Regions from separate parts of the Arthrobacter sp. Dra40 genome, predicted to be linked through region 2. Evidence: riboswitches for the same ligand, from Rfam matches in the RefSeq annotation. Region 2 holds a riboswitch; each other region holds the start of a gene.

Region 1 (9,803 bases), on a different contig from region 2:
ATTCTCTGCCGAGCCGGCGCCGCCGTAAGCTGCCCACGTGCTCGGAGTGAACTGCAGGCCACCCGAGAAGCCGTTGCCGGTGTTGGTGCTCCAGCTGCCGCCCGACTCGCACTCGGCCAGGGCGTCCCAGGTGGCCCCATCGGCGGCGTTTGCCGCCGGTCCGATCATGGCCATGCTGGCGCCGGTCAGGGCCAAGGCGGCCAGGCCGCCACGCAGGGCACGACTGAGGTTCTTGTTTTTGTTTGAGTTCACAATGCTCCGCTGAGGCCGCCTTACGCTCAGTCCGTCCCCGGACATCCCTGCGCCGCCGTCAGCCACTCGTATAGATCGAGGTCATGTGGACGTCTGCCATTCTGACGGCGAAAGGCGTGGGCAGCGTCCGGGCATATTTACTTGGATGGATCGCGCCGAACATTCCGGCACCCCCTGGCGCGGCCATCTGACCTGCGCACCCGGAGGACGCTACCGGAAAGTAACTAACGTTGCAAAACCGTGATCGGCTCTCGGCGTGTCATTCCACCCGGTCTGCGGGGATCAAGACTAAGCACGCTTACCTTCCCAAGCGGCCACTGGTGTGCGCCGACCGCCCTTCCGCATCTGCGCTGCCGCCGGGGCGCATGACTGCGCAGTGTGGCGAGGGCGCGGACAGGCGATTGGCCGCGTATCCATGCGGTTTTGACGACCTGCGACACCCGTATACACCGACCGTTTACGGGAGCATGATGGTTCCGTGGCTACGACGAATCTGCGGGCCATCCAGGCCCCGCTGAAGACCAGATACCGGCAGCAGCCCGAGGCGGCGATGATCACGCTTTACGCTGAGGGCGAACTTGGTGAAGGAACCAGCTGTTCCGTGGTTACCGGGCGAGCGTTGGTTGCAGCCGGACTGCACCCTGCCACGGGTGGCGACGGCAGCCTGGCCTGTTCCGGGGACATGCTTTTGCAGGCCCTGGCGGCGTGCGCCGGAGTGACCTTGCAGGCGGTCGCGGCGTCGCTGGGGCTGGAGGTAACCGGCCGTGTCCATGCCGAGGGTGACCTGGACTTCCGCGGAACGCTGGCGGTGGACAAGGACACTCCCGTCGGCTTCCAACGCATCCGCGTGCGCTTCGACCTGGTCAGCGACGCCGGCGACGCGGATCTGGAGGCGCTGCTTCGGCTGACCGAGCGCTACTGCGTGGTCTACCAAACGCTGGCGGCACCCCCGGCGCTCTCCGTGCAGCGCGTCCAGCAGAACGACGACGGCGGTGCGCCGCACCTCCCGTAGGCCGCGGCTCCGGCAGCGCTCCGCGCCCCGGGTGGTACTGGGCGCCCGCGGGCAGCGGCCAGCGGGGGCCTTCCCAGTGCGCGGCCCAGCGCGTAGCGTGGTGCCCCTAGCCCACCGGAAGGAAACCTCCATGGCAGAGAACCCCAGCCCCATTGACATCCAGAAGGCACTAGGCGGCGTGGACTACCCCGCCTCCGCCGCCGACTTGGTGAAGAATGCCGAGGACTCCGGCGCCGGCGACGACGTGCTGTCGGCGCTCAGGAATCTTCCCGACAAGCAGTATGAGAGCCCCGCCGAGGTCAGCAAGGCGGTTTCCGGCAAGTAGCATGCTGGATTCCGGCCCGCAATGTGGGGCTGACGAGTTCCCGGCGTCCTACTTGTCCGTGCGGCCGGCAGCCTTGTCCACCGGTACCAGCTTGACGTTAATGAGCCTGCCGCCGTCGGCCGTCGCCGTCATGTAGGTACAGACCGGTTGGCGGCGGCGGTCGGTCGGCGACCCCGGGTTGAGTAGCCGCAGGCCCCCGGGCGAGGTGGTGTCCCAGGGGATGTGGCTGTGCCCGAACACCAGCACATCCACGCCGGGAAAGCGCGCCTCACACCGCTGTTCCCGGCCCTTCGCCGCTCCTGTCTCGTGGATCATGGCGAAGCGAACGCCCGCAACGGTTGCGGCGGCGGTTTCCGGCAGGCGCGAGCGCAGGTCGTCGCCGTCGTTGTTCCCGTACACGCCGATCAGCCGTTGGCTACGCTGCTCCAGCTCGTCCAGCAGGTCGGCGGTGACCCAATCGCCGGCGTGGAACACCACGTCGGCCGCGGCCACCGCATCCCAGACCTGCTCCGGGAGTCGCCGCGCACGCTTCGGCACGTGGGTGTCCGCTAGGAACAGGAGCTTGCTGACCATACCGGCATCCTTGCACACCCGCTCAAAAGCCGAAGGCCATCCGCAGCCCCAGCGCCAGCATGACCACCGCGATCAGCCCGTCCAGGATCCGCCAGGAACCGGGCCGGGCGAAGAAGGGGCGCAGCAGCCGGGCGCCGAACCCAAGGGCACCGAACCAGACCATGCTGCCCAGCACCGCTCCGGCGCCGAAGGACCAGCGCAGCTCCGCGCCCTGGGTGTTGGCGATGGAACCGAGCAGCAGGACCGTATCCAGATAGACGTGCGGGTTCAGCCAGGTCAGCGCCAGGGCGGTGGCTGCTACGGAGGCCAACCCGCCGCCGCGCTGATTCTCCGCGGCGGTGAGCGCGCCCGGCTTGATGGCCCGTTTGGCGGCGAAGACGGCGTACGCCAGCAGGAAGGCCGCCCCGCCAAGCCGGATCACGTCCACCACCGCCGGGGCCGCCTCGATCACCGCACCGATTCCGGCGATCCCCGCGGCGATCAGCACCGCATCGGAGACGGCACAGATCAGCACGACGACGCCGATGTGTTCGCCCCGGATCCCCTGGCGCAGCACGAAGGCATTCTGGGCGCCGATCGCGATGATGAGGGCCAATCCGGTGCCCAGGCCCAGCAGTACGGTGGGGGCAATAGCGGTAGTCACAGCAGTCGACGCTATCCGAGCTGCCAACATCAATACAGCTAAGAAAACTTAGGATCCGTAAGATGAGCTTATGCAAACGTTCCAATCCGAGCATCTGGCGACCTTCGCCGTCGTCGTTCAAGAAGGCAGTTTTGATGCCGCCTCCCGTGTGCTGCATGTGACTCCCTCCGCCGTTTCGCAGCGGATCAAGGCCATGGAGCAAACGGCCGGGCAGGTCCTGCTGCAACGCACCACCCCGGTCCAGCCGACCGCTGCCGGCGACGTGGTCCTCCGGCTGGCGCGCCAGATGCGGGTGCTGCAGGCCGATGCGCAGCGCGAACTCGGCGGCAGCGTGACCGGGATGACGCTGCCGCTGGTGGTCAACGCCGATTCGCTCGCCACGTGGTTCCTGGGGGCGCTGGCCCGGATGCCGCGCGACCGGGGCGTGTTCTTCGAGGTGCACCGTGAAGACGAGCAGCATTCCACCTCGTTGCTGCGGTCGGGTCGCGTGACCGCGGCGGTGACCGCCACGCCGGAACCGGTCCAGGGCTGCTCGGTGGAGGCCCTCGGCTCGCTCCGCTACCGGGCGGTGGCCAGCAGCGAGTACCTGGAGCATTGGCGGCCCACCGGGACGCCGGACCACGACTGGGCGTGGCTGGGTGCGGCGCCGGTGCTGGACTTCGACCGCAAGGACGACCTGCAGGAGCGCTTCTACCAGACGCTGACGGGTGACGACTTGGCCGCGCCCCGCCACTACATGCCGGCCTCCGGGGAGTTTGCGGCCGCCGTCCGGCTGGGCATCGGCTGGGCCCTGCTGCCGGAACAACAGTGCCAGGCGGACCTCCGCCGGGGCACGCTCCGCCAACTGGCCCCGGACCTGCCGGTGGACGTCCCCTTGTACTGGCAGCGCTGGAAAATCAGCTCACCGATCCTCGATGAACTCTCCGCCTGCGTGCGGCAGACAGCGGCGGAACAACTGCGCCGGCCGTAGTTCGCCGGGCGCAGGACCGGCTCCGTGCGGCGCTTCCGCCCGTCACCAAGGCCCGGACATCTGTGACCGACGCCTAAGGTGGAGGGGAAGATCCTGACGAAGGGGCATAATGCAAGACCGCATTCGCAATGCCCGCATGCTCGAGCGCGTAATGTCCGCCGAGCAGGCGGCCGAACTCATCAAACCCGGCATGACGGTGGCCATGAGCGGGTTCACCGGGGCCGGCTACCCGAAGGCCGTGCCGCAGGCGCTGGCGGCCCGGATGGAATCCGCCCATGCGGCGGGCGAGAAGTTCCAGATCCGCGTCCTGACCGGCGCCTCCACCGCCCCCGAGCTCGACGGCGCGCTGGCCAAGGTGGACGGCATGGAGTTGCGCCTGCCCTACCAATCGGACCCAGCGCTGCGCGAACGCATCAACGCCGGCGAACTGGACTACATCGACATCCACCTCAGCCACGTCGCCCAGCACACCTGGTACGGGTTCTTCGGCGACGTGGACCTGGCCATCGTGGAAGTGGTCGGCATGCTTGAAGACGGCCGGCTGATCCCGTCGTCCTCGGTGGGCAACAACAAGACCTGGCTGGAACAAGCCGACAAGGTCATTGTGGAGGTCAACAGCGCGCAGCCGGCCGAGCTGGAGGGCATGCACGACGTCTACTACGGCACCGCGCTGCCGCCGAACCGGAAACCGATCCAGTTGCTGCACCCGGACGACCGGATCGGCGAACCATACCTGCAGGTGGACCCGGAGAAAATCGTGGCCATCGTGCACACGGACGCCCCCGACCGCAACTCCCCGTTCAATCCGCCGGACGAGACCTCGCAGCAGATTGCCGGCCACCTGCTGGACTTCCTGGACCAGGAGGTCCAGCGCGGCCGCCTGACGGACAAGCTCCTGCCGCTGCAGTCCGGCGTCGGCAATATCCCCAATGCGGTACTGGAAGGCCTGGCCGCCGGCGGGTACCGCGGCCTGACCGCCTACACGGAGGTCATCCAGGACGGCATGCTGAAGCTGATCAAGGACGGCGTGCTGCGGATGGCCTCGGCCACGTCTTTCTCCCTGAGCCAGGCCGGGGTCGAAGAGTTCAACGGCAACGTCGACTATTACCGCGAGCGCATCATCCTGCGCACCCAGGAGATCTCCAACCACCCGGAGCTGATCCGGCGGCTGGGCTGCGTTGCGCTCAACGGCATGATCGAGGCGGACATCTACGGCAACGTCAACTCCACCCACATTGCCGGCACCAAGGTGATGAACGGCATCGGCGGCTCCGGCGACTTCGCCCGGAACGGCTACCTGTCCGTGTTCATGTCGCCGAGCACGGCCAAGGGCGGGAAGATCTCCAGCATCGTGCCGATGGCCAGCCATGTGGACCACACCGAGCACGACACCATGATCGTAGTGACCGAATACGGCCTGGCCGACCTGCGCGGGCTGGCCCCGAAGCAGCGCGCCCGCAAGATCATCGAAACCTGCGCGCATCCGGACTACCGGCCGCTGCTGCAGGACTATTTCGACCGCGCCTGCCGGGACAGCTTTGCCAAGCACACCCCGCACCTGCTCGGCGAGGCGTTGTCCTGGCACCAGCGCTTCGTGGAGACGGGAAGCATGCGCCCCTAGGTTCAGCCACCGCAGCGGATCTAGCAGGTCGGCCCGGGAGTATGACGTCGTCATACTCCCGGGCTTTCGCCACCCGGTGAGCCTGCCTGTAGGCTGCTGGCTTGTACACGGGAGTCCGGTGAACCGGGCTGAGAGGAAACTTCTCAAGTTTCGACCGTTGAACCTGATCTGGATCATGCCAGCGCAGGGAGCAACCCTCACACCCGTGCCCTGTTCAATCAACAGAAGGGCGCGACAATGCGAACACCTGACGCTGCCGCCACGGCGGCAAACCATCCTTCCCCCGTCAACGCCGGAACATCCTTCACGGCGACGCCGCGTGAATTCGGCGTGGGGGCCAGACTGACCCTGGCTGTCATGGCCGATGACTACGTCGACGTCATTCTGGGGTCGCTGCGGCGCGCAGACGCCACGGGTCTCGATGTGCAGACCGGGACAGTCAGCACCTATGTCTCCGGGGCCGAGCAGGACGTCATGCGCTATCTGAGCCAAGTGATTGCCGGGGCCGGGCGCAGCGGAGCGCACGTTTCGGCCGCCGTCCATCTGTCCCGTGGCTGCCCGGGCGGTGTCAGCTGCGAGATTCCCGAGGGTGGCGCAGTTCTGCATTCGGAGATCCCGCAACTGGAACCGACCGGCATCCAGGCGGCGGCAGACTGGGCGATCTACCCGCTCGCCGACGGCGGAACCGGCACTGGCACTGGCACTGGCACTGGCACAGCGGACCACATGCGCGACATCTACACCGCCATCGACTACGCCAAGTCCACCGGCGTGACCGTCACCGAAGACCATTACGTCACCCGGTTGGACGGAGACGTCGCCCAGGTCCTGCAGACCATCGCCGCTGGCTGGATTCTGATTGGACGATCCGTCCAGCACGTTGTCACGCACGCCACCCTGTCCATCAACAGCCCCAGTGCGTCCTGACGCTGGCCCGGAAGGAACCCCCATGTCAACATCATCTGGTCCTGCCCGCACACGGTCTTCCTGGAGCCTGAAGGACCTGGTCCTGCTCGTCGTCCTCGGCGTCGTCTTCGGCTTCCTCTACTGGGTCTTCGTCCAGGCCTGGACTGCCCTGTCGCTCCTGATGGGGCCCGCCGGAGACCTCTCGCAGCACTTTCTTGCCGGCAGCTGGCTGCTGGTCGCGCCGATCGCCATTGCCATCGTCCAGCGTCCCTTTGCCGGCGTCATCGCCGAGGTTCTGGCCTCGGTGATCGAGGTCGTGTTCCTGGGCTCGGCGGTGGGCCCGCTGCTCTTCATCGCGGCCGCGATCCAGGGCATCGGCAGTGAAATCCCGTTCGCGGCCACCCGCTACCGTTCCTACAGCTGGCTCACCTACGCCCTGTCTGGCCTGCTCGGTGCCGGTCTGGTCTTCTTCTATTCGGCCTTCCGGTCCGGCTGGTATGGCCAGGACCTGTTCTTCACCCGTTTGGTCATCCACCTCATTTCCGGGGTGGTGCTGGGCGGGCTGCTGGCGAAGGTCATTGTCGACGCCCTGGCGAAGACGGGCGTGGTGGACAACTTCGCGATCGGGCGGGCCCGGCTGGGCAAGGCCAATGCCCGCTGAGCCTGTCCTGGTGCTCCACGACGTATCTGTGGAGTTTCCACGGCGTGACGCCGCCGTGCTGCGCGGGGTCACGCTGCGGCTGGAACCGGGCGAGCACCTGATCGTGCTCGGGGCTTCGGGGTCCGGAAAATCCACGCTGCTGCAGGCGATCACGGGGGTGGTTCCGCACACGGTGCTGTCCACGCTAACGGGCAGCGTGTCCGTGAACGGGACGGCCACCGCCGACGCGTCGGTCGTCGAACTCTCGCGCCAGGTCGGGGTCCTCGCCCAGGACCCCTCCTCCGGCGTCTGCCTGCCGGACGTTGAACAGGAACTGGCCCTCCCACTGGAGAACCGCGCCGCGCCGCCGGAGCAGATATCGGCGCGCATCGACCGCGCACTCGCGGCGGTCGGTGCGGCCGGTCTGCGGCAGCGGCAGACGGACAAGCTTTCCGGCGGAGAGGGCCAGCGGGTGGCACTGGCGGCCAGCCTGATCGCCGAACCGGCCCTCCTGCTGCTCGATGAGCCGACCTCCATGCTCGATCCGGCCGGCCTCACCGCCGTACGTCAGGCGATTGACGCAGCCGCAGCCGCCTACGGTCCGGCTGTGGTGCTGGTCGAACACCGGCTCGACGACTACGCTGGCCGGGCGGGAATTGCCGGGCTGCCGGGCCGGGCGATCGTGCTCGGCGACGAGGGCCAGGTCCTGGCCGACGGCGCCACCGCGGCGGTGCTGGCCGGCAGCGCCGGCCGGCTCAATGCACGCGGATGCTGGCTACCGCTGGAAACGGAGCTGTTGGCGGTCACCGGTCTGGCCGGCGGCCTCGACTCGCCGGGCGTCCGCTCCGCCCTCCGCGCTCTGGCGCTACCCGACCACGACGGCGGCGCTCCAGACGCGCCCGGTGTCGGCGACACGGTCCTCGCCGCAGAGAATGTCTCAGTCTCACGCGGCGCCGGACGGAAGAAGCACCGGCTCCGCCGCGCGGCCGGGGCGGAACCGGCCATCCTCAGAAACGTGGACGTCGAGCTCAGGCGCGGGGAGATCACGGCCCTGCTGGGAGCCAATGGAACGGGCAAAACGTCGTTGCTGCTCACCCTCGCAGGGCTCCTCCCGCCCGCCGAAGGAACGGTGCTCGGTGCCCGCCCCGGCATAGTGTTCCAGAACCCCGAACACCAGTTCGTGGCGCATACCGTAGCGGAGGAAGTCCGGCACGGACTGCCCGATGCTCCGCCGGACTTCTTCAACCAGTTGTTGGAACAGCACCGGCTCACCCATCTGGCCGACCAGAGCCCCTTCCGGTTGTCCGGCGGCGAGAAGCGCCGCCTGAGCGTGGCCGCCATGCTGGCCCACGAACGGCCGTCCTTGCTGGCGGACGAGCCGACGTTCGGCCTGGACCGAAGGGACACGATTGCCACCGCCAGCGCGTTCAAGCAGGCGGCGGCCGGCGGCAGCGCCATTCTCTTCTCCAGCCACGACCTGCGCACCGTCGCCGCGCTGGCCGACCGCGCCGTCGTCGTCGCCGAGCACACCGTGATTGCCGACGGCGCCGTCTTCGACGTCCTGCGCGACCCGGATGTCCTGGCGCGAGCCGGCCTCAGGCTGCCGCCGCTGCTCGACTGGCTGCTCACAGAGTTCGACTCGGACCGCGAAATCCGCCGCGTCCTTGACCGGCTGGATGCGGCAGTATCCGGCGGGGCCACCGTGCAGCGGCTGTCCGGGAGCCGGGCGTGAGCGCCGCAGCCGCCGCGGCCTTCACTACCTCCGGCAGTGTCCTGGCCCGGCGCAATCCCACAGTCAAGCTCACGCTGTTGTTTGTCGTGTCGCTGGCGATGGTCTTCATTTTCGACCCGGTCACCCCGGCCGTGCTCTACATGGTGGCCCTGGTCGCCGTCGTTGCCTCCACGCGCGTTCCCGTCAAATCCATGGCACTTGCGCACGTTCCCTTTCTCGCCTTCGGTCTGGGCATCTTGATGGTCAACGCGCTCAGCCGCCCGGGTCACATCCTGTGGGAGGCCGGTCCGCTGCGGATCACCGTCGAAGGACTGTCGGTCGGCGGTTCCTTGGCCCTGCGAACCCTGGTGATCGGCATTCTTGCCATCGGCTTCATCGCTTCCACGGACGGCGTGGCGCTGATGGGAAGCCTGCATCAACATGCCAGGCTCGGTTCCCGGATCACCTATGCCGTGCTGGCTGGCTACCGCATGCTGCAGGAGATGCCCCGGGAGTGGCAGACCATCCGTCAGGCCCACGCCGTCCGGGCGCAGCTCCGCCCGGACGGTTCCCTGCCCAGCGGCCTGACCGCCTACGGCCGTGCGGCCTTTGCCCTGCTCGTCGTCTCGGTGCGCAAAGGCGAACGGATGGCCCAGTCGCTGGAATCCCGTGGACTCGGGCTGACACCCCGGACCACCTGGCGGAAAATTCCCCTCACCCGCACCGACTGGCTGATGGCAGCGGCCGTGCTGGCCGTGCTCGGCGGGATCCTGTACGCCAGCCACGTCCTGGGGTTTTTGGAAGGATACGATGCGCTCTTCAGCTGACGGCATGCACCTGGTGGCGATGGTCAACCCGCCCACCAGCCAGTATTCGGAGAATTGGCGGCATCCGCTCTCCCGGCGAGACTGGCTGAGCCCGGAGTTTTACCTCGATCTGGGACGGACGCTGGAACGAGGCTGCTTCGACATGCTGTTCCTGCCGGATGCTTTGGCCGTCCCGGAGGACAATACGGGCGACTTCGCCACGACGCTGGTCACCGGCGGCAAAGGCGCCATCTATCTCGACCCGATGGTGACCCTGTCGCTGATCGCCGGAGCGACGCGGCATCTGGGGTTGGCCGCGACTATCTCCACGACCTTCACCCCTG
Region 2 (9,803 bases):
ACGAGCGCGACCTCATCCTGGCCCTGGACGTGGACCACTATGACCAACTGCGGAACGGTGCACCGAACGAGGCCGCCCGGGACAAAGTCAGGCTGTGGCGCTCCTTCGACCCCGCGGTCGGTCATCTTGGTCCGTCGGATCAGGGGATCTACGATCCGTGGTTCGGCGAGGCCTCCGATTTCGACGTCAGCTGGCGGATGATCGACGCCGCGTTGAAGGGAATCATCGAGTTCGTGCGCAAGGAACTCGATGCCCGCTAGGCCGGTCCTGATCGCCGTCGACGGACGCTCCGGATCCGGCAAGACCACGCTGGCGGTGGAACTGGCGGCGCTGCTGCGGGTGCACCGCACGGTTTCGCTGTTCCATCTGGAGGACATCTATCCGGGATGGCACGGCCTGGCCGGCGGACAGCGGCGCTATCTGGAGACGGTGCTGCGTCTCTTGGCGGCCGGGGAGCCCGCGCGCTGGACCGCCTGGGACTGGACGAAGGACGACGACGGTGCCTCCCGCACCACGGAACCCGCCGACGTGGTGGTCCTCGAGGGCGTCGGGGCGGCGCACGCCGCCGCCCGCGGCCTGCTCGATGCAGTCGTGTGGCTGCAGGCTCCGTCCGTTGACCGGCGGAGACGGGCCTTGTCCCGGGACGGTGCCACGTACGAGCCGTTCTGGGATATGTGGGCGGCCCAGGAGGAGGCGTGGTTGGCCGGGGACGACGTGGCTGGTGCCGCCGACGTGGTCGTCGATTCCGGTCCCGCCGGCGCCGCTCCCGAGCAGGTCCTGCGGGCGCTGGCCTCGCTGCCGGCGCTTGAACATGCCTTGGCCCCCGAGCGCGCGGCCCGCGAGGGCGTCCGGCTGCTGGCGGAACGCGTGGATGCCTATCCGGACGCCGAGGCGACCTACCGCCGCGTGTACGCCGGCTCGGTCCGCAGCGTCTGGCTGGACAGTTCCAACGTCCACGAGGCCGCCGACCGGAACCGGATCAGCATCATGGCCGACGACGGCGGCAGCTTCGGCCAGTGGGCTGAGCACCGGAGCGGCACCACGCTGGTGAGCCAGCACAACACGACCGCGCGGATCAGCGGCGGGTTCTTCCGCTGGCTGGACGGCGCCTGGGGACACCGCCCGGCCACCGTTCCCGAGGACGTCCCCGGCGGCTTCGCCCTGGGCTGGCTGGGTTATCTGGGCTACGAGCTCAAACGTGAGACCGGCGGCAGGGACGCCGGCGTCCGGGTGCAGGACACCTCGCAGGACAGTGGCAACACCCAGGGCAACTCCCCGGATGCCGCGCTGGTGTTCGCCGGCCGCGCCGTCCTGCTCGACCATGTCCGTCAGTGCACGTGGCTGCTGGCCCTGGCCGGACCGTCCCGCACGGGCGAAGCGGCCGATTGGATCGCCGGCACTGCGGCAGTCATCCACGCCCTACCGCGGGCTTCCGGCCCGTCCCCGGAACCCGCACGGCCGCCCGCTGGCCTGGTCTTCCAGCCGCGCGACTCACGCGAGGCCTACCTGGCCAAGATCCGCGAAGCACAGGCGGAAATCGGCGAGGGCAACACCTACGAGGTGTGTCTGACCACCCAGCTGCACGCCACCGCGGCGGAGCCGCTGGATCCGCTGGACACCTACTTGGCCCTCCGCCGTCGCAATCCCGCGCCTTTTGCCAGCCTCTTGCGGTTCGGGACACTCACCGTGGCGAGCACGTCGCCCGAGCGGTTCCTCAGCATTACTGCCGAAGGCGGCCTGCGGGCCGAACCAATCAAAGGCACGCGGCGGCGCCTGGCAGATCCCGACGCCGATGCGGCAGTTGTCCAGGAACTCGCCGGCAGCGTCAAAGACCGGGCAGAAAACATCATGATCGTGGATTTGCTGCGGAACGATCTGAGCCACTTTGCCATACCGGGTTCGCTGCAGGTCAGCCGGCTGTGCGCCATCGAGTCCTACGCCACCGTGCACCAGATGGTCTCCACCATTGACGCACAGTTGTTGCCCGGGGCCGTTCGGGCCGAAGCCGTGGCGGCGGCCTTTCCCGCGGGCTCGATGACCGGTGCGCCGAAGATCAGCACCATGGACATCCTGGACCGGCTGGAGACCGGACCGCGCGGCGTGTATTCCGGCGCCGTGGGCTACTTTTCGCTGGACGGCGCTGCGGACCTGTCCGTGGTGATCCGGACGCTGGTGATGGACGGCAACCGGCTCAGCCTCGGCGTCGGCGGGGCAATCACGGCAGACTCCGTGCCCGACGACGAGTGGGACGAGGTGCGCGCCAAAGCCTTCGGAGTGCTCTCGGCGCTGGGCGCGGTGTTCCCGGACTAGCGCTCCCGGCTACTGCAGGGTGGCGGTCAGCCGGGCCACGTTATCCACGTAGCGCTGCCATCGCGGCCGCTGCCTCCACTCCTGAAGGGTCAGCTCCTTGGAAATCGCCCGATAGCTGTCCTGGATATCGGACAGCTCCTCCACGATGTTGTCGCCGAGCATCATCACGGAGACCTCCAGGTTCAGCGAGAAGGAGCGCATGTCCATGTTGCTGGAGCCGATGACGGCAACTTCGTTGTCCACCGTGAAGTGCTTGGCATGCAGCACCAGCGGCCTCGGGTAGCGGTAGATCCGTACTCCGGCCTCCAGCAGAGCCTGATAGTAGGACTGTTGGGCATGGTGGACCAGCGCTTGGTCGCCCACCTCGGACACGAAGAGTTCCACCTCGACCCCGCGCTGCGCCGCCGTCGTAATGGCATAGAGCAGCGAATCATCAGGCACGAAGTACGGGCTGCAGATGGACAGCCGCTCGACGGCCGCATAGATCAGCGTGTTGAACAGGCGCAGGTTGTTCTCGGTGACGAAGCCGGGGCCGCTGGGCAAGGCCTGGCAAGTCATCGGCCCGGGCTCGCGGATCGGAACCGGAGTGAACAGTTGCGCTTCGAGGATGTCGTCGGTTTCGCTCAACCAGTCGGTGGCGAAGACGACGTTCAGCGCGGTGACGATGGGACCCTCGTAGCGCGCCATCAACTCCACCCACTTGCGGCCGATCTTTTCGCTGGAGGTGCGCCGGTAGCCGGGTTCGATCAGGTTCTGCGACCCGGTGAAGGCCACGTGCCCGTCCACGACCAGGATCTTGCGGTGGTTGCGCAGATCGATCCGGCGCCACTGGCCGCGGACCGGCAACACCGGCAGCGAACGGCGCCAGTCGATCTGGGTGGTGTCCAGCCAGCGGCGGAACTTGCGGTAGCCGGTCACGCGGAGGGCTCCGATGTGATCGAACAACAGGCGCACGCGGACGCCCCGGGCGGCGGCTTCTTCCAGCGCGGAAAAGAGTTCGCCTGTGGTGTCGTCCCTGCTCATGATGTAGAACTCGATGTTCACGAACTCGCGGGCCTCGCGCACCGCCTCGGTCATGGCGGCAATCGACGCGTCGTAGTCCGGGTACAGCTCCACGTGGTTGCTGTCCACCATGGGGAAGGCGCCGAGCCGCCGGTTCAGCTCGGCCGCCGAATGCACCCAGGCCGGTGCATCCCGTTCGCTGCTGGGCTCCTCCAGATCGTGGGTGGCGGCCCAGACACGGCGGTTGACCTCCGCCTGCTTGGCGATCCGGCGTTCCGAGAGCCGGTAGCTGCCGAACATGAAGAACAGCGCCAGGCCGATCAGCGGGATGAAGAAAATGGCGAGCAGCCAGGCCATGGCGGTGTTGGGCCGGCGGTTGCCGGGAATCACACCCAAGGCGATGACGCGGATGGCCATGTCGATCACGCCGAGAATGACGACGACCCAGTCGGGGAATGTGCCCAGCCCCGCAAACGACCACAGCACGCGGCTGCTCCTCCCCTCCCGCCGTGTGCCGGCGCAATCCTCCCCAGCCTACCCGGCGGCCAGCGACAAACTAAGCTAGGCGTATGACAGTTCTGGTGTTCTTGGACCCTGCCTACGAGGCGGGCCGCATCGCAGATGCTTCACAGCCTCAGCTCATGGCCACCGATCAGGGGGCCACCCGCGGGGACGGCATTTTCGAGTCCCTGCTGGCCGTGAACGGCATACCGCGCAAGGTGCAGGCGCATCTGGACCGGCTGGCGGCATCCGCCCAAACCATGGATCTGCAGCTGCCACCGGCCGACGCGTGGGAGCGTGCGATCAAGACGGCCATCGCGGAGCACCCGCCCGTCGAGGAGCTGGTGATCAAACTGATGGTGACCCGCGGCGTGGAAGGCGCAGCCGCACCCACCGCCTGGGTCCAAGCGTCGCTGCCGCCGTCGGCTGGACAGCGCCAGCGCACCGACGGGATCTCGGTGCTGCTGCTGGACCGCGGCTATGACAGCTCGCTGGCCGAACGTGCCCCGTGGTTGCTGATGGGCGCCAAGACGCTCTCCTACGCGGTCAACATGGCGGCCCTGCGCTATGCCCGCAAGAACGACGCCGACGACGTCATCTTCACGTCCAGCGACGGCCGCGTCCTCGAAGGACCCACCTCCACCGTGCTGATGGCCCGGGTGCGCGATGGCGTCAGGACTTTGGTCACGCCGCTGCTGGAGAGCGGCATCCTGCCGGGCACCTCCCAGGCGGTGCTGTTCAAGGCGGCCGCCGCGGCCGGATGGCAGCTGGGCTACGGGCCCTTGGAACCGGACGACCTCTATGAGGCCGATGCCGTCTGGCTGGTCTCCAGCATCCGGCTGCTGGCACCGGTGAAGAGCATCGACGGCAAGGAAATCCCGGTGTCGCCGGAGTTAACCGAGGAACTGACCGCGCTGCTGGCCGAAGGCAGCCGGGAGTAGCGTCCGCCGGTCCCTGCCGCCGTCCGGCTCAAGCTCAGACGAAGATGAAGTTCCAGGTTCCGGCGGCCACGGCTGCCGCGGCCGCGGCACCGGCGATCAGCACGCCGCCCAGCAGCACCCAAACGTCCACCGTGCTGTAGGTGGACTCACGCGCCCAGGTCCGCCGACCCGCGCCAAAACCGCGCGCTTCCATGGCCACCGCCAGCCGGGTGGCCCGCCGGATGGCCTGCACAATCAGCCCGAACGCCTGCCCTACGAACGCGCCGGCCTTGGCCACGGGCCGGTTTTCGGCGCCCACCCCGCGGGCACGGCGGGCCAGACCCAGCGTGCGCCATTCCTCCACCAACAGCCCGACCAACCGCATGGCGGCCAGTGCCCCCAACACGAACCGGTGCGGCAGCTTCAGCTTCTGCGCCAGCGCGTCGGCCAGATCCGTGGGGTCGGTGGTCAGCAGCAGGAAAATGCCCGGCAGGGCGACGGCGAGCGAACGCAGGCCGATGGCGATGCCGCCGGCCACCGAGTCCTCGGTGAACACCACCGGCCCGAGCTGGAACAGCACGGCCCCGGTCTTCTCCGCCAGCAATGCCGTGGCCCAGGCACCGGTGGCCGCCGCCGCCAGCAAGGGCCAGCCGCGCTTGAACAGCAGCCACGGGTTCACGCCCAGCACCGGCATCAGCAGCAGCTCGGCCGCGAGCACCACCGACGCACTGACCCAGTCCACGCTGAGCATGACCACCACGGTAATCACGGCGACGGCCGCCAGCTTGGACACCGGGTTGGCGCGGCTGAACGGCGAAGCGGCGAGCCGCGGAGTCATCAGGTCCACGCTCATGCCGCCCTCCGAAGCGTCTGCACCGGTCGGACTCCGCCGCCGGCCACGCGCACGGCGGCACCGCCGAGCGCCGCGGTGAAATCGGCGTCGTGAGTCACCGACACCACGCTTTTGCCGTCGGCAACCAGCTCGGCCAGCAGGGTGACCAGTTCCGCCCAGGTGTTGGCGTCCTGCCCGAAGGTCGGCTCGTCCAGCAGCAGGATGTCCGGGCTGGTCGCCAGCATGGTGGCCACCGAGAGCCGGCGCTTCTCGCCGCCGGACAGCGTAAAGGGGTTGGCCCGCAGCAGCCGGGTCAGCCGGAGCCGTTCGGCGATGGTGTCCACTCGCTGCCGGACTTCCGCCTCGGGCAGCTTCGCCACCCGCCGCGGACCGAACTCCAGCTCATCGAGCACCGTGCTGGTCAGGAACTGATGTTCCGGTTCCTGGAACACGCTGCCAATCCGGGCCACCAGCTGGGCGGACTTCCATTTCACCGGGGACGGCGCCGCGCCGCGGTGCAGCGAAGGGGTGGCGGACAGCTCCCCCCGGGCGGGCGCCAGCAGGCCGCCCAGCGTGAGGGCCAGCGTCGACTTGCCGGCACCATTGGGCCCGGTAATGCTCAGGGCTTGTCCGCTGTGCAGGTCCAGGTCCACGCCGCGCAGCACCGGCCCGGTCTTCCGGCTTCGGGCCACGTCCAATCCCACCGCCTGCAGCAAGGGGCCGCCGGGAGCCGGAGCGGCGGGCAGCTTGAGCCGGGGAGTGTGTCCGGGAACCCAGACACCGGCCTGGACCAGCCGGGCGCGAGTGGCGCTTTCGGCCAGCACCTTGTCCGGCGGGCCGTCGGCCAACACGCCGCCTCCGGCCGCCAGCACGATCACCCGGTCCACCACGTCCGCCCAGACTGCCACCCGGTGCTCGACCACCACCAAGGTGGCGCCGGTCCGGTCCAGCACCCGGGCCACCGCGTCGCGCACTTCCTGCACGCCGTCCGGGTCCAGGTTCGCGGTCGGCTCGTCCAGCAGCAGCAGTCCCGGCCGCATGGCCAACACCGAGGCCAGAGCCAGCCGCTGTTTCTGGCCGCCTGAGAGGGCCGCGGTGGGATGGTCCAACGGCACGTCCAGTCCAACATCGGCCAGGGATTCGCGGACCCGGCCCCAGATCTCTGCGCGCGGCACGGACAGGTTCTCCGCCCCGAAGGCCACCTCGTCCCCCACCCGGGCCAGCACCAGCTGGCTTTCCGGATCCTGCAGCACCAGCCCGGCCCGGCCTCGGGCCTCCGAGGGGCGCAGCCCGGCCACGGTCAGCCGCCCAGCTTCCTCGCCTTCCCCGTCGTCGCCCAGCACGCCCGCCATGGCGTGCAGCAGCGTGGACTTCCCGGCGCCGGAAGCACCCAGCAACAAGACCCGCTCACCCGGAGCAATGCTGAAGCTGGCCCCGCTGACCGCCGGTGATTTACGGCCGGCATGCCGCCAGCCCCACACCTCGGCGAGAACCGGCACCGGGCCGGGCACCGCCGTCGTACTCTGCAGTCCCATGGAACGGCTCAGACGTCTGCCGTGCGGCCCGCCGCGAAGGAGGACAGCACGCCCGTCCTCGCCAGGCCCTTGACCGCCAGCCAGGGCAGCACCCCGGCAATCACCACACCGGACACGGCGGCGAAGCCCACATAGGCCAGCTGCCATTCGGGGGCCCAGAGCATGTTGTACAGGATGTTCTCGCTGATCGACAGCGCCAGGCCGGCACCGAGGCCGGCCAGCATCGCCACGAGCAGGTTGAACTTCCGGTACAGGAAGAGCAGGAAGACCAATTCTGCGCCCAGGCCTTGGATCAGGCCGGACACCAGCACGCTCATGCCGAAGCTGGTGCCCAGCAGGCCGGAGACGATGGCTGCCAGCATCTCGCAGTAGATTGCGGCGCCGGGCTTGCGGATGATCAGCCCGCCCAGCACGCCGGCCATCAGCCATCCGCCGGTGTAGAGGCCGGCAGAGGGTGGGAAGGCAACGGTGAGGCCCTCGATCAGCGGCCACGCCGCCGACCAGGCCCAGAAAATGACGCCGACGGCCACGGCCACCACCGAGGCGACGACGATGTCCACCACCCGCCAGCCGTAGCGCTGCTTGCGCGCGGGAGTGGGCGTGGTCGGTGCATTCGAAACGGTACTCACTTCAATCCTCCTGGGTGCAGGAGGGGAGGGCGGCCGTGTGGCGCGCCCCGAGAACTCGACTCCCTTCGCCGGTACTAACCGGAGCAGGTTCGAGGGTCTGCGGTCTCTCCGCACTCTCAGCGTCCCTCCCGGTGTCCGGCGTGTGCCGGTCGGTCGGACGCTCCCCTGTCGTTATCGGTGCTGTCTAGCAGCACGCACCAGTGTACACTCGCCCGGCCCGGCGGGCCCATTCAGCCACCATCCCGCGGAAAATGCACGACGGCAGCGGGCCGGGCCGGTGCCGGGCAGTAGGCTGGGAGCGGCAGAGCTGATGACACGGGGACGCAGCGCCCCGGGAAGGAGCAGGCATGACCGTTATATTGAGGCTCTTAGGCACCCTGGTAAGTATTGGTGCGGGATTGGCAGCCACCCACCTGCTGGGCTACGCGTGGAAGAAGGTCACCGGCCGCGACGCACCCCAGGCCGACGATGACCTGGAGAACAGCGTGGCTTCTGCTCTCGTTTTCGCTGCGGTCTCCGGCACGGTGGGACGGGTGATCCAGGTCCTGCTCAAGCGGGCCACCGCAAAGGCAGTCCTGCACTACGAGAAGACGCCGGAAATCGTCTAAAGCGGCACGTTCGGCGGACGCGCTGGCGGGGACGGGGCTGCGGCCCCGTCCCCGCTGCTCTCTAGTCCTTGTGCGTGCCGGTAGAGTCCTGCTCATTCCGGACTGGACCGGCCGCGGTCGCAGCGGCGTCGATCTCTGCGGCGTCGCCCTCTACCGGGTCGATCTCTGCGGCTCCGACGCCACCGGCGTCGATCTCCGCGTCGGGCTCTTCTTCGGCTGCCGCTTCCACCACCGCGTCGAGGTCGTCCACGCTGAGGATTTCCCTGCGCAAGTGTTTGGTGCGGTATCCGGCGCGGCCCACCATGTGTGCCGAGACCGGCACGGTGAGCAGCTGGAACAGCCAAGCGATGAGCAGCAGGGGCACGGCCGCCCAGTTGCCGAGCTGCAGCCCCAAGCCGGTCAGTAGCAGCAGCAAACCGAACACCTGCGGCTTCGTGGCGGCGTGCATCCGGGAGAGCACATCCGGGAACCGCAGCAGGCCGATGCCCGCGGCCAAGGACATCACCGAGCCCGTGATCAAGCAGGCGGCGGTGACGATGTCGAGGATCAGGTCAGTGTTCACGCGGCCGCCCATCGGTGACGAAGCGGGCCACGGCGACCGAGCCGATGAAGCCGACCAGGCAGATCACCACGACCAGCGTCAGATTGTTCATGTGGCCTTTGGCAGCCATGTCCACAATCAGTCCGGCGCAGACAACCGCCAGCAGCACGTCGATGGCCAGCAACCGGTCCAACAGCGAGGGCCCGCGGACCAGGCGGACCAGCGCCAGCACCGAGGCCAGGGCCAGGACCGCGCTGACGATGATTTGGGCAACCGGCATGATTTCCATGTTTACGCTGCTCCTCCTCTGCCGGTGCCTTCAGCCTTGACCAGTTCCAGTTCTTCCTTGGTCCCCATCACCCTGATCAGGCCCGCCTCGATCTTCCGTACCTCGGCCTGAAAGTCCTCGGCGGCTTCCTTGGTTGCTACGTCGATCACGTGCAGGTAGAGCGTGGAAGTGGACCGGTCAACGTCCACCACGAAGCTGCCCGGGATCAACGAGATGGCGTGCCCGGTGGCCGTCACCAGCAGGTCCGAGTGGCTTCGCAGGTGCACCGCCACCACCGCGTTGCGCAGCTTGGGGCCGGTGGTCAGGGCCAGCCAGAGCACTTCAAAGCTCGCTACGGCCACTTTCCAGACGAAGGTCGCGGCGAAGACCACCGCCGCCAGTGGATTGAAGCGCCCGCTGAGTTCGACCGGCGGCAGATAGAACAGGTTCACTATGACCAATGCGATCAACAAACCGAAGATCAGGTTGCCGGGGCTGAAATCCTGCCACAAGGCACCCCAGAGGAAGACCAGCCACGCCAGCAGCGGCAGCTCAACCCAGATGGAAATGCGCGGTTTCCTCACGGGGCAACCCCCTGCATCGCGCCCTCGCCGAGGACCGCCTCGATATACGGCGTGCGCTGCAGCATCTCCCGCG
Region 3 (9,803 bases), on a different contig from region 2:
TCAGCTCCCGGGAAATCACCCGGTAGCTGTCCTGGATGTCCGACACCTGCTCCACGATGTGGTCGCCCAGCATCATCACAGAGACTTCCATGTTCAGGGAGAAGGACCGCATGTCCATGTTGCTGGAGCCGATCACGGCGACTTCATCGTCCACGGTGAAGTGTTTGGCATGCAGCACCAGCGGCTTCGGGTAGAGGTAGATGCGCACCCCGGCCTCCAGCAGCGCCTGGTAGTAGGACTGCTGGGCGTGGTGGACCAGCAATTGGTCGCCGCGTTCGGACACGAACAGTTCGACGTCGACGCCGCGCTGCGCCGCCGTCGTAATGGCATAGAGCAGCGAGTCGTCCGGCACGAAATACGGGCTGCAGATGGACAGACGCTCCACCGCCGCATAAATAAGGGTGTTGAACAACCGCAGGTTGTTCTCGGTGGCGAAGCCGGGACCGCTGGGCAAAACCTGGCACGTCATGGGGCCGGGCTCGCGGAACGGAACCGGAGTGAAAAGCTCGCCTTCGAGCGTGTCGTCTGTCTCACTGGACCAGTCGGTGGCAAAGACAACGTTCAGCGCCGTGACGATGGGGCCTTCATAGCGAGCCATCAGTTCCACCCATTTGCGGCCGATTTTGTGGCTGGAGGTCCGCCGGTAGCCGGGCTCGATCAGGTTTTGCGACCCGGTAAAGGCCACCCGGCCGTCGACGACCAGGATCTTGCGGTGGTTGCGCAGGTCGATCCGGCGCCACTGGCCGCGGACCGGCAACACAGGCAGGGCCCGGCGCCAGTCGATCTGCGTGGTCTGCAGCCAGCGGCGGAACTTGCGGTAGCCGGTGACCCGGAGGGTACCGATGTGGTCGAACAACAGGCGCACGCGCACACCCCGCGCGGCGGCTTCTTCCAGCGCGGCGAAGAGCTCGCCGGTGGTTTCGTCGCGGCTCATGATGTAGAACTCGATGTTCACAAAATCGCGGGCGTCGCGCACGGCCTTGGTCATCGCCGCGATCGACGCGTCGTAGTCCGGATACAGCTCCACGTGGTTGCCGTCCCCCATGGGGAAGGCGCCGAGGCGCCTGTTCAATTCGGCAGCGGAATGTACCCAGGCCGGCGCTGCCCGTTCGCTGCCGGGCTCTTCCAGGTCCTGGGTGGCAGCCCGCACCCGGCGGTTGATCTCCGACTGCTTCGCGATCCGGCGTTCGGAGAGCCGGTACCTGCCGAACATGAAGAACAGCAGAAGGCCGATCAGCGGGATGAAGAAGATGGCCAGCAGCCAGGCCATGGCGGTATTGGGGCGGCGGTTCCCCGGAATCACGCCCAGGGCGATGATGCGGATGGCCATATCTATCACGCCCAGAATGGCGACGATCCAGTCGGGGAATGTGCCCAGCCCCGCAAACGACCACAGCACCCGGCTGTTCCTCCCGTCCCGCCGTGTGCCGGCGCAATCCTCCCCAGCCTACCGGGCGTTCGAGGACAAACTAACTAAGCTGGAGCCATGACAGTTCTGGTGTTCCTGGATCCTGCCCACGAGGGTGGCCGAGTGGCGGATGCTTCCCAGCCCCAGCTCATGGCCACCGATCTTGGTGCCACCCGCGGGGATGGCATTTTTGAGTCCCTGCTGGCAGTGAACGGAGTGCCGCGCAAGCTGCAGGCCCATTTGGACAGGCTGGCCACGTCCGCCCGGAGCCTGGACCTGCAAGTGCCCTCCCCGGACGCGTGGGAGCGTGCCATTGCGACGGCGATCGCCGAGCACCCGCCGGTCGAGGAACTTGTGATCAAGCTGCTGGTGACCCGGGGTGTGGAAGGGGCCTCCGCGCCCACTGCCTGGGTCCAGGCTTCGCTGCCGCCGGCGGCAGGTAAACGCCAGCGCACCGACGGGATCTCCGTGCTGCTTTTGGACCGCGGATATGACAGCTCGGTGGCCGAACGGGCCCCGTGGCTGCTGCTGGGCGCCAAGACACTCTCCTACGCGGTCAACATGGCTGCACTGCGGTACGCGCAGAAAAACGGCGCCGACGACGTGATCTTTACCTCCAGCGACGGCCGCGTCCTCGAAGGGCCCACTTCCACGGTACTGATGGCCCGGGTGCGGGACGGCGTGAAAACCGTGGTCACTCCGCTGCTGGAGAGCGGAATCCTGCCAGGCACCTCCCAGTCGGCCCTGTTCAAGGCCGCAGCAGCCGCCGGCTGGCAGCTGGGCTATGGTCCGCTGGAGCCGCACGACCTTTACGGAGCAGACGCCGTCTGGCTGGTCTCCAGCATCCGCCTGCTCGCGCCGGTGAAGAGCATCGACGGCAAGGAGATTCCGGTGTCGCCCGCTCTGACGGAGGAACTGACCGCCCTGCTGGCCGAGGGCAGCCGGGAGTAGCCCGCCGGACGCTGGCCCGCCGCCCGGGAAACATCCCGTGCGGAAGCAGCGGAGGACAGGCCGGTTCAGATAAAGATGAAGTTCCAGGTTCCTGCGGCCACGGCGGCAGCGGCGGCAGCACCGGCAATCAGCGCGCCGCCCAGCAACACCCACACATCCACCATGCTGTAGGTGGATTCGCGCGCCCAGGTCCGCGGCCCTGCACCGAAGCCGCGGGCCTCCATGGCAACTGCCAGCCGGGTGGCCCGGCGGATGGCCTGCACGATCAGGTTGAACGCCTGGCCCGCGAACGCCCCCGCCTTGGCCAGCGGCCGGTTCTCCGCCCCGACACCGCGGGCGCGGCGCGCCAAACCGAGGGTTCGCCATTCCTCCACGAGCAGCCCCACCAACCGCATGGCGGCCAGGGCTCCCAGCACGAACCGGTGGGGCAGCTTCAGCTTCTGCGCCAAGGCGTCCGCGAGATCCGTCGGGTCGGTGGTCAGGAGCAGGAAAATCCCCGGCAGCGCAACGGCGAGCGACCGCAGGCCGATGGCAACGCCTCCGGCCACCGAGTCCTCGGTGAAGATCAGCGGACCGAGCTGGAACAGCACCGCCCCCGTCTTCTCGGCCAGCAAGGCCGTGGCCCAGGCTCCGACGGCCGCCGCCGCCAGCAACGGCCAGCCGCGCTTGAGCAGCAGCCACGGACTGACTCCCAGCACGGGCATCAGCAACAGCTCGGCGGCGAGCACTACGGACGCGCTGACCCAGTCCACGCTCAGCATGACCACCACCGTGATCAATGCTGCGGCCGCCAGCTTCGAGACGGGGTTGGCGCGGCTGAACGGAGAAGCGGCCAGCCGTCGATTCATCAGGGTCACGCTCACGCTGCCCTCCGAAGCGGCTGGACCGGCTGTACTCCGCCGTCCGCCACCCGCAGGCCGGCGCCACCGAGTGCAGCGGTGAAGTCGGCGTCGTGCGTCACGGAGACCACGCTGCTGCCGCTGGCCACCAGCTCCGCCAGCAGCGTGACCAGCTCGGCCCACGTGTTGGCGTCCTGGCCGAAGGTGGGCTCGTCCAGCACCAGGATGTCCGGGTTGGTAACCAACATGGTGGCCACCGAGAGGCGGCGTTTCTCGCCCCCGGAGAGGGTGAACGGGTTGGCTTGCAGCAGCCGGGTCAGCCGCAGCCGCTCGGCAATTTCGTCCACGCGCCCGCGGACTTCCCGCTCGGGCAGCCTGGCCACCCGGCGCGGGCCGAACTCCAGTTCGTCAATCACTGTGCTGGTCAGGAACTGATGTTCCGGCTCCTGGAAGACGCTGCCAATCCGAATCACCAGCTGGGCCGACTTCCACTTAGCCGGGGACAAGGCCGCGCCGCGGTGCAACGCCGGCGTCGCGGACAGTTCCCCTCCGGCCGGGAGCAGCAGGCCGGCAAGGGTCAGGGCCAGCGTGGACTTGCCGGCGCCGTTCGCGCCGATGATGCTCAACGCCTGGCCGGACAGCAGGTCCAGCTCCACGCCGCGCAGCACCGGTTCGGCCCGCCGGGTACGCGCCACGTCCAGCGCCGCGGCCCGGAGCAAGGGGCCGCCCGGCGGCTGTGCGGCAGGCAGGTCCAGCTGCGGGGTGTGCCCGGGAACCCAGACGCCGGCTTCGACCAGCCGGGCGCGGGTCGCCCGCTCGGCCAACACCTGATCCGGCGGCCCATCGGCGAGCACACCGCCTCCGGCTGCCAGCACAATCACCCGGTCCACTACATCCGCCCAGACGGCCACCCGGTGCTCGACCACCACCAGGGTGGCCCCGGTGCGGTCCAGCACCCGTGCCACGGCATCGCGCACTTCCTGCACACCGTCCGGGTCCAGGTTGGCAGTCGGCTCGTCCAGCAGCAGCAGCCCCGGCCGCATGGCCAACACGGAGGCCAGTGCCAGCCGCTGTTTCTGGCCGCCGGAGAGTGCGGAGGTGGGGTGGTTCAGCGGCACCGCCAGGCCGACGTCGGCCAAGGACTCGCGCACCCGGCCCCAGATCTGCGCGCGCGGCAGCGACATGTTCTCCGCTCCGAAGGCCACCTCGTCGCCAACCCGGGCCAGCACCAACTGGCTCTCCGGATCCTGCAGAACCAGGCCGGCCCGGCCGCGGGCCGCGGAGGGGCGGACACCGCCAACGGTCAGCCGCCCGGTCTCTTCGCCTTCGCCCTCGTCGCCCAGAACCCCCGCCATGGCGTGCAGGAGAGTGGACTTGCCGGCGCCGGAAGCGCCCAACAACAGCACCCGTTCGCCGGGCGCGATGCTGAAACTTGCACCGCGCACCGCCTGCTCCTTACGGCCGGCATGGCGCCAGCCCCAGTCCTCGGCGAGGACCGGCACCGGGCCTGGCCCCGCCGTCGTACCCTGCAGTCCCATGGAACGGCTCAGACGTCGGCGGAGCGGCCGGCAGCAAAGGAGGACAACACGCCCGTCTTCGCCAGTCCCCTGACCGCCAGCCACGGCAGCAGCCCGGCAATCACGACGCCGGACACCGCGGCGAAGCCCACATAAGCCAACTGCCACTCGGCGGCCCAGAGCATGTTGTAGAGGACGTTCTCGCTGATGGACAGAGCAAGGCCTGCGCCCAAACCGGCCAGCAGCGCCACCCCCAGATTGAACTTGCGGTACAGGAACAGCAGGAAGACGATCTCCGCGCCCAAGCCTTGGATCAGGCCGGAAACCAGGACGGTCATGCCAAAGCTCGTGCCCAACAGCGCAGAGACCACCGCGGCCAGCATCTCGCAGTAAATGGCAGCGCCGGGCTTGCGGATGATCAGCCCGCCGAGCACGCCGGCCATCAACCAGCCGCCGGTGTACAGTCCGGCGGACGGCGGGAAGGCGATGGTCAGGCCCTCGATCAGCGGCCAGCCCGCCGACCAGGCCCAGAAGATGACACCGACGGCCACGGCGACCACCGAGGCGACCACGATGTCCACGACCCGCCAGCCGTAGCGCGGCTTCCGGGCGGGAGTGGGCGTGGTCGGTGCATTTGAAGCGGTACTCATGGGAATCCTCCTGGTTGCAGGAGGGGAGGGCGGCCTTGCGGCGCGCCCCGAGAACTCGACTCCCTTCGCCGGTACTAACCGGAGCAGGTTCGAGGGTCTGCGGTTTCTCCGCACTCTCAGCGTCCCTCCCGTGAGCCGGCTAGGCCGGGCGGTCGGACGCTCCCCTGTCGTAATAGGTGCTGTCAAGCAGCACGCACCAGTCTACACTCGCGGCCCCGGCAGGCACATTCGGCCGCAGGCGCGTGGACATTGCCCGACGGCGGCGGTCCGGGCGGGGCGCCGGGCAGTAGGCTGGGGAGCGGAACAGCAGATGAGACGGGGCCCCGGCGCCCCGGAAGGGAGCGGGCATGAACGTAGTGTTGAAACTCTTGGGCACGCTGGTGAGCATCGGCGCCGGCCTGGCAGCCAGTCAGCTGTTGGGATTAGCGTGGAAGGCATTTACCGGAAAAGATGCACCCAAGAGCGACGATGACCTGGAGAACAGCCTGCGGGCAGCGGTTGTCTTCGCCGTGGTGTCCGGCACCGTGGGGCGCGTGATTCAGGTGCTGACCAAGCGCGCCACTGCCAAGGCTGTCATGCGCTACGGGAAAACCCGGGACTTGGTTTAACGGGACCAGGTTCGATCGGCCCGTTGGCGGGGTGTGAAACGGCACCGTCAGCGGAGCCTGTTCGGGGACGGGGCTGCGGTCTCGTCCCCGATGTCATTCCGACCAGGGCTGCGGCCTCGTCCCCGATGTCATTCCGACCAGGGCTGCGGCCTACTCCTGGTCCGGCCCGGTGCCGCCCACGCTGTCCCTGGCAGGAGCGGCGGCCGGCGCGGCACCACCATGCTGCTCCCCCGGCCCGCGGTCCTGGCGGCTGCCAACTGCCGCAGCCTTTCCCTTGTCGGTGCTGACGGCTACCGCGCTGTCGGAATCCGTGGAACTGTCCCCGGCAGCTGCTTCCACCACCGCGTCGAGGTCGTCGACACTGAGGATTTCCCTGCGCAGGTGCTTGGTGCGGTACCCGGCCCGTCCCACCATGTGGGCGGAGACCGGCACGGTGAGCAGCTGGAACAGCCAGGCAATCAGCAGCACCGGCACCGCAGCCCAGCTGCGCAGCTGCAGCGCCAGTCCCGTCAACAGCAGCAGCAGGCCGAAGACCTGTGGTTTGGTGGCAGCGTGCATGCGGGAGAGCAGGTCCGGAAACCGGAGCAGGCCGATGGCTGCGGCCAAGGACATGACCGAGCCGGTGATGAGGCAGGCGGCAGTCGCAACATCGAGGATGAAGTCAGTGTTCACGGGGCCGCCCGTCTGTCACGAACCGGGCCACGGCCACCGAGCCGAGGAAACCAACCAGGCTGATCACCACAACCAACGTCAGGTTGTTCTGGTGTCCGCCGGCAGCCATGTCCACGATGAGTCCTGCGCAGACGATGGCCAACAGCACGTCAATGGCCAGCAAGCGGTCCAGCAGCGACGGCCCGCGCGCCAGGCGGACCAGCGCCAGTACTGCGGACAGGCCCAGCACCGCGCTCACGACGGCTTGGGCAACCGACATAACCTCCCCGTTCACGCTGTACCTCCTCTGCCGGAACCTTCGGACCTGACGAGTTCCAGTTCTTCCTTCGTGCCCATCATCCGGATCAGGCCGGCTTCGATCTCCCGCACCTCTGTGCGGAAGTTTTCGGCCGCCTCCTCGGTGGCCACATCGATCACGTGCAGATACAGCGTGGAGGTCGACCGGTCCACGTCAACCACAAAGCTCCCGGGGATCAGCGAGATGGCATGGCCGGTAGCCGTCACCAGCAGGTCTGAACTGCTCCGCAAGTGCACGGCCACTACAGCGTTGCGCAGCTTGGGCCCGCTGGTCACGGCCAGCCAGAGCACTTCGAAGCTCGCCACCGCCACCTTCCACACGAACGTGGTGGCGAAGACGGCTGCAGCCAGTGGATTGAAGCGTCCGCTGAGTTCGACCGGCGGCAGGAAGAACAGGTTCACGATGAGCAGGGCGATCAGCAAACCGAAGATCAGATTGCCGGGGCTGAAATCCTGCCACAGGGAGCCCCAGAGGATGACCAGCCACGCCAGCAGCGGCAGCTCGACCCAAATGGAGGTGCGTGGTTTCCTCATTGGCCGCCCTCCTGCACGGCGCCCTGGCCCAGGACAGCCTCGATGTACGGTGTGCGCTGCAGCATCTGCTGCGCTGCCTGGTCGCTGAGCTGGAACAGGGGTCCGGCGAAGACCGTCAAGGCCACGCCCAGCGCCACCAGCCCCATGGTCGGCCAGACCATGGGCATCGGCAGCAGCTGAACGATGCCCCGCCCGGTGAACCGTCCGTGCGGACGTTCCTCCACATGGCGGGTGGTCCGTACAGCCGATCCGTCCGGCTTGGTAGCCACCAGCACCGGGTCCGGGTGCTCCGCGTCCTCGGGGCGCCGCCAGAACACACGGTTCCAAACCCGTGCCATGGCGAGCAGGGTCAACAGTGACGTGATCATGCTGCCTGCCACCAGGACCCAGGCGACCGGGGTGCCCAGCTCCACGCCGCCTTGCACGAGGCCGATCTTGCCAAGGAAACCGGAGAACGGCGGGATGCCGGCCAGGTTCATGGCCGGCACAAAGAACAGAATGGCCAGCAGCGGCGACAGCTTCGCCATGCCGCCCAGCCGGTCCATGTTCGTGGTGCCGCCGCGGCGCTCGATCAGGCCGGCCACCAGGAACAGGCTGGTCTGGACCGTAATATGGTGCGCCACGTAGTAGACCGCCGCCCCGAGCCCGACCACCGAGGACATGGCCAGGCCGAACACCATGTAGCCGATGTGGCTGACCAGCGTGAAGGAAAGCATCCGCTTGATGTCGATCTGTGCCACGGCGCCCAGGATGCCCACCACCATGGTCAGCACCGCGACCACCATGAGGAAGGTGTTCAACTGGTCCCCCGGGAACAGCAGCGTCTCGGTGCGGATGATGGCATAGACGCCCACCTTGGTCAGCAGGCCGGCAAACACCGCGGTGACCGGAGCCGGCGCCGTCGGATAGGAGTCGGGCAGCCAGAAGGAGAGCGGGAAGACCGCCGCCTTGATGCCGAAGGCGACCAGCAGCATCAGATGCAGCGTCATCTGCGTTGCCGGATCCAGTTCGCCGAGCTTGACTGCCAGATCGGCCATGTTGATGGTCCCGGTCGCCGCATAGATCATCGCGATGGAGACCAGGAACAGGACCGAGGAAATGACGCTGACGACGACGTAGGTCACTCCGGCGCGGATGCGCGGGCTGGTGCCGCCAAGGGTCATCAGCACATAGCTGGCCGTGAGCAGCATTTCGAAGCCGACGTAGAGGTTGAACAGGTCGCCGGTCAGGAACGCGTTGGAAACCCCGGCCACCAGGATGAGGTAGGTCGGGTGGAAGATCGAGACCGGACCTTCCTCGTCACTGTCCGCCATACCCTGGCCCGAGGCATACAAAAGCACCGCCAGGCTGACGGCTGAGGAGACCACCAGCATGAGGGCTGAGAGCTCATCCACCACCAGGGTGATGCCAAAGGGGGGCATCCAGCCGCCGAGGTGCACGGCCTGCGCACCGTTGGTCCATGCCGAGGCCAGCATCACGATCTCCAGTGCCAGAGTTGCCGTGAGCGTGATGCTGCCGGTCCGGCGCTGGGCGTTTGGATGACGGATCAGCACGAACGCCAAGGCAGCGCCCAGCAGCGGCAGGACAACTGCCAGCGGCGCGATCGTTGCGGCGTTCACTGCTCTCTCTCCATCCGGGACTTCGTGGTGGCGGGCATTTCGTCGGCTTCGTCCGGCGAGACGAACTCGGTGGTCTCTGCGGGAATCTCCGCGTCGTCTTCAGCGTCGAAAGACGGCTGGTTGGCCACGCGGCGGTCTTCGATATCGTCCTGGACCTCGTCCTGCCGGCCCAGCACCCAGGAACGGTAAATAATGGCAAGCATGAACGCGGTGACGGCGAAGGAGATCACGATGGAGGTGAGGATCAGGGCCTGCGGCAACGGGTCGCTGTAGGCCTCGGGGGGAGTGTCCATGCCAAAAATCGGCGCGAGTCCCGCTGGCCCTCCCGTGCTGAGCAGCAACAGGTTGGCACCGTTGGTGATCAGCATCAGGCCAAGCATCACGCGGGTCAGGCTGCGTTCGAGGATCAGGTAGACGCCCACGGCGAACAGGACGCCCATCACCAGCAGCAGCGTCAGGTTAACAGTCACTGGGACACCTCCTCCTCGATCGTTGCAGGTACTGTCAGTTCCGCACTCTTGCGGCGGCCGGAGGTACGTTCCTCGGTGCGTTCGTCGATTTCCGCGCCGAAGCTGCGCAGCACGTCCAGGACCAGGCCCACCACCACCAGATAGACGCCGATGTCAAAGATCGTGGAGGTGACGAACTTGTGGTCGCCAAAGACCGGCAGGCTGAACTCGATGATGGCGCTCTGGAATACCTGGCCGC

What was found. Region 2 has a riboswitch for thiamine pyrophosphate ahead of AC5RWT_RS10630 (ECF transporter S component). Riboswitches for the same ligand answer to the same signal wherever they lie in the genome.
Region 1: it holds a riboswitch for thiamine pyrophosphate, as region 2 does, so the genes downstream of both, AC5RWT_RS10970 (YkoF family thiamine/hydroxymethylpyrimidine-binding protein) here and AC5RWT_RS10630 (ECF transporter S component) in region 2, are expected to answer to the same signal.
Region 3: it holds a riboswitch for thiamine pyrophosphate, as region 2 does, so the genes downstream of both, AC5RWT_RS18100 (ECF transporter S component) here and AC5RWT_RS10630 (ECF transporter S component) in region 2, are expected to answer to the same signal.

The regions. Positions count from the first base shown of each region.
Region 1 covers NZ_JBNHHB010000018.1:28,947-38,749, forward strand. Annotated here, with positions in the region: gene AC5RWT_RS10935 (transglycosylase family protein) at 1-297, opposite strand, end outside; gene AC5RWT_RS10940 (OsmC family protein) at 731-1,264, shown strand; gene AC5RWT_RS10945 (DUF2795 domain-containing protein) at 1,395-1,589, shown strand; gene AC5RWT_RS10950 (metallophosphoesterase family protein) at 1,638-2,162, opposite strand; gene AC5RWT_RS10955 (LysE/ArgO family amino acid transporter) at 2,185-2,835, opposite strand; gene AC5RWT_RS10960 (LysR family transcriptional regulator ArgP) at 2,876-3,775, shown strand; gene scpC (succinyl-CoA:acetate CoA-transferase ScpC) at 3,885-5,396, shown strand; TPP riboswitch at 5,494-5,603, shown strand; gene AC5RWT_RS10970 (YkoF family thiamine/hydroxymethylpyrimidine-binding protein) at 5,634-6,323, shown strand; gene AC5RWT_RS10975 (ECF transporter S component) at 6,346-6,963, shown strand; gene AC5RWT_RS10980 (ABC transporter ATP-binding protein) at 6,953-8,674, shown strand; gene AC5RWT_RS10985 (energy-coupling factor transporter transmembrane component T family protein) at 8,671-9,480, shown strand; gene AC5RWT_RS10990 (NtaA/DmoA family FMN-dependent monooxygenase) at 9,464-9,803, shown strand, end outside.
Region 2 covers NZ_JBNHHB010000017.1:49,779-59,581, reverse strand. Annotated here, with positions in the region: gene AC5RWT_RS10660 (low molecular weight protein-tyrosine-phosphatase) at 1-260, shown strand, start outside; gene pabB (aminodeoxychorismate synthase component I) at 250-2,310, shown strand; gene cls (cardiolipin synthase) at 2,320-3,798, opposite strand; gene AC5RWT_RS10645 (aminodeoxychorismate lyase) at 3,882-4,754, shown strand; gene AC5RWT_RS10640 (energy-coupling factor transporter transmembrane component T family protein) at 4,789-5,586, opposite strand; gene AC5RWT_RS10635 (ABC transporter ATP-binding protein) at 5,583-7,100, opposite strand; gene AC5RWT_RS10630 (ECF transporter S component) at 7,109-7,729, opposite strand; TPP riboswitch at 7,773-7,906, opposite strand; gene AC5RWT_RS10625 (DUF4235 domain-containing protein) at 8,077-8,337, shown strand; gene mnhG (monovalent cation/H(+) antiporter subunit G) at 8,399-8,899, opposite strand; gene AC5RWT_RS10615 (MrpF/PhaF family protein) at 8,889-9,158, opposite strand; gene AC5RWT_RS10610 (Na+/H+ antiporter subunit E) at 9,170-9,730, opposite strand; gene AC5RWT_RS10605 (Na+/H+ antiporter subunit D) at 9,727-9,803, opposite strand, start outside.
Region 3 covers NZ_JBNHHB010000046.1:11,285-21,087, forward strand. Annotated here, with positions in the region: gene cls (cardiolipin synthase) at 1-1,399, opposite strand, end outside; gene AC5RWT_RS18085 (aminodeoxychorismate lyase) at 1,487-2,359, shown strand; gene AC5RWT_RS18090 (energy-coupling factor transporter transmembrane component T family protein) at 2,425-3,207, opposite strand; gene AC5RWT_RS18095 (ABC transporter ATP-binding protein) at 3,219-4,736, opposite strand; gene AC5RWT_RS18100 (ECF transporter S component) at 4,745-5,365, opposite strand; TPP riboswitch at 5,409-5,541, opposite strand; gene AC5RWT_RS18105 (DUF4235 domain-containing protein) at 5,713-5,973, shown strand; gene mnhG (monovalent cation/H(+) antiporter subunit G) at 6,124-6,645, opposite strand; gene AC5RWT_RS18115 (MrpF/PhaF family protein) at 6,635-6,904, opposite strand; gene AC5RWT_RS18120 (Na+/H+ antiporter subunit E) at 6,916-7,476, opposite strand; gene AC5RWT_RS18125 (Na+/H+ antiporter subunit D) at 7,473-9,095, opposite strand; gene AC5RWT_RS18130 (Na(+)/H(+) antiporter subunit C) at 9,092-9,565, opposite strand; gene AC5RWT_RS18135 (Na+/H+ antiporter subunit A) at 9,562-9,803, opposite strand, start outside.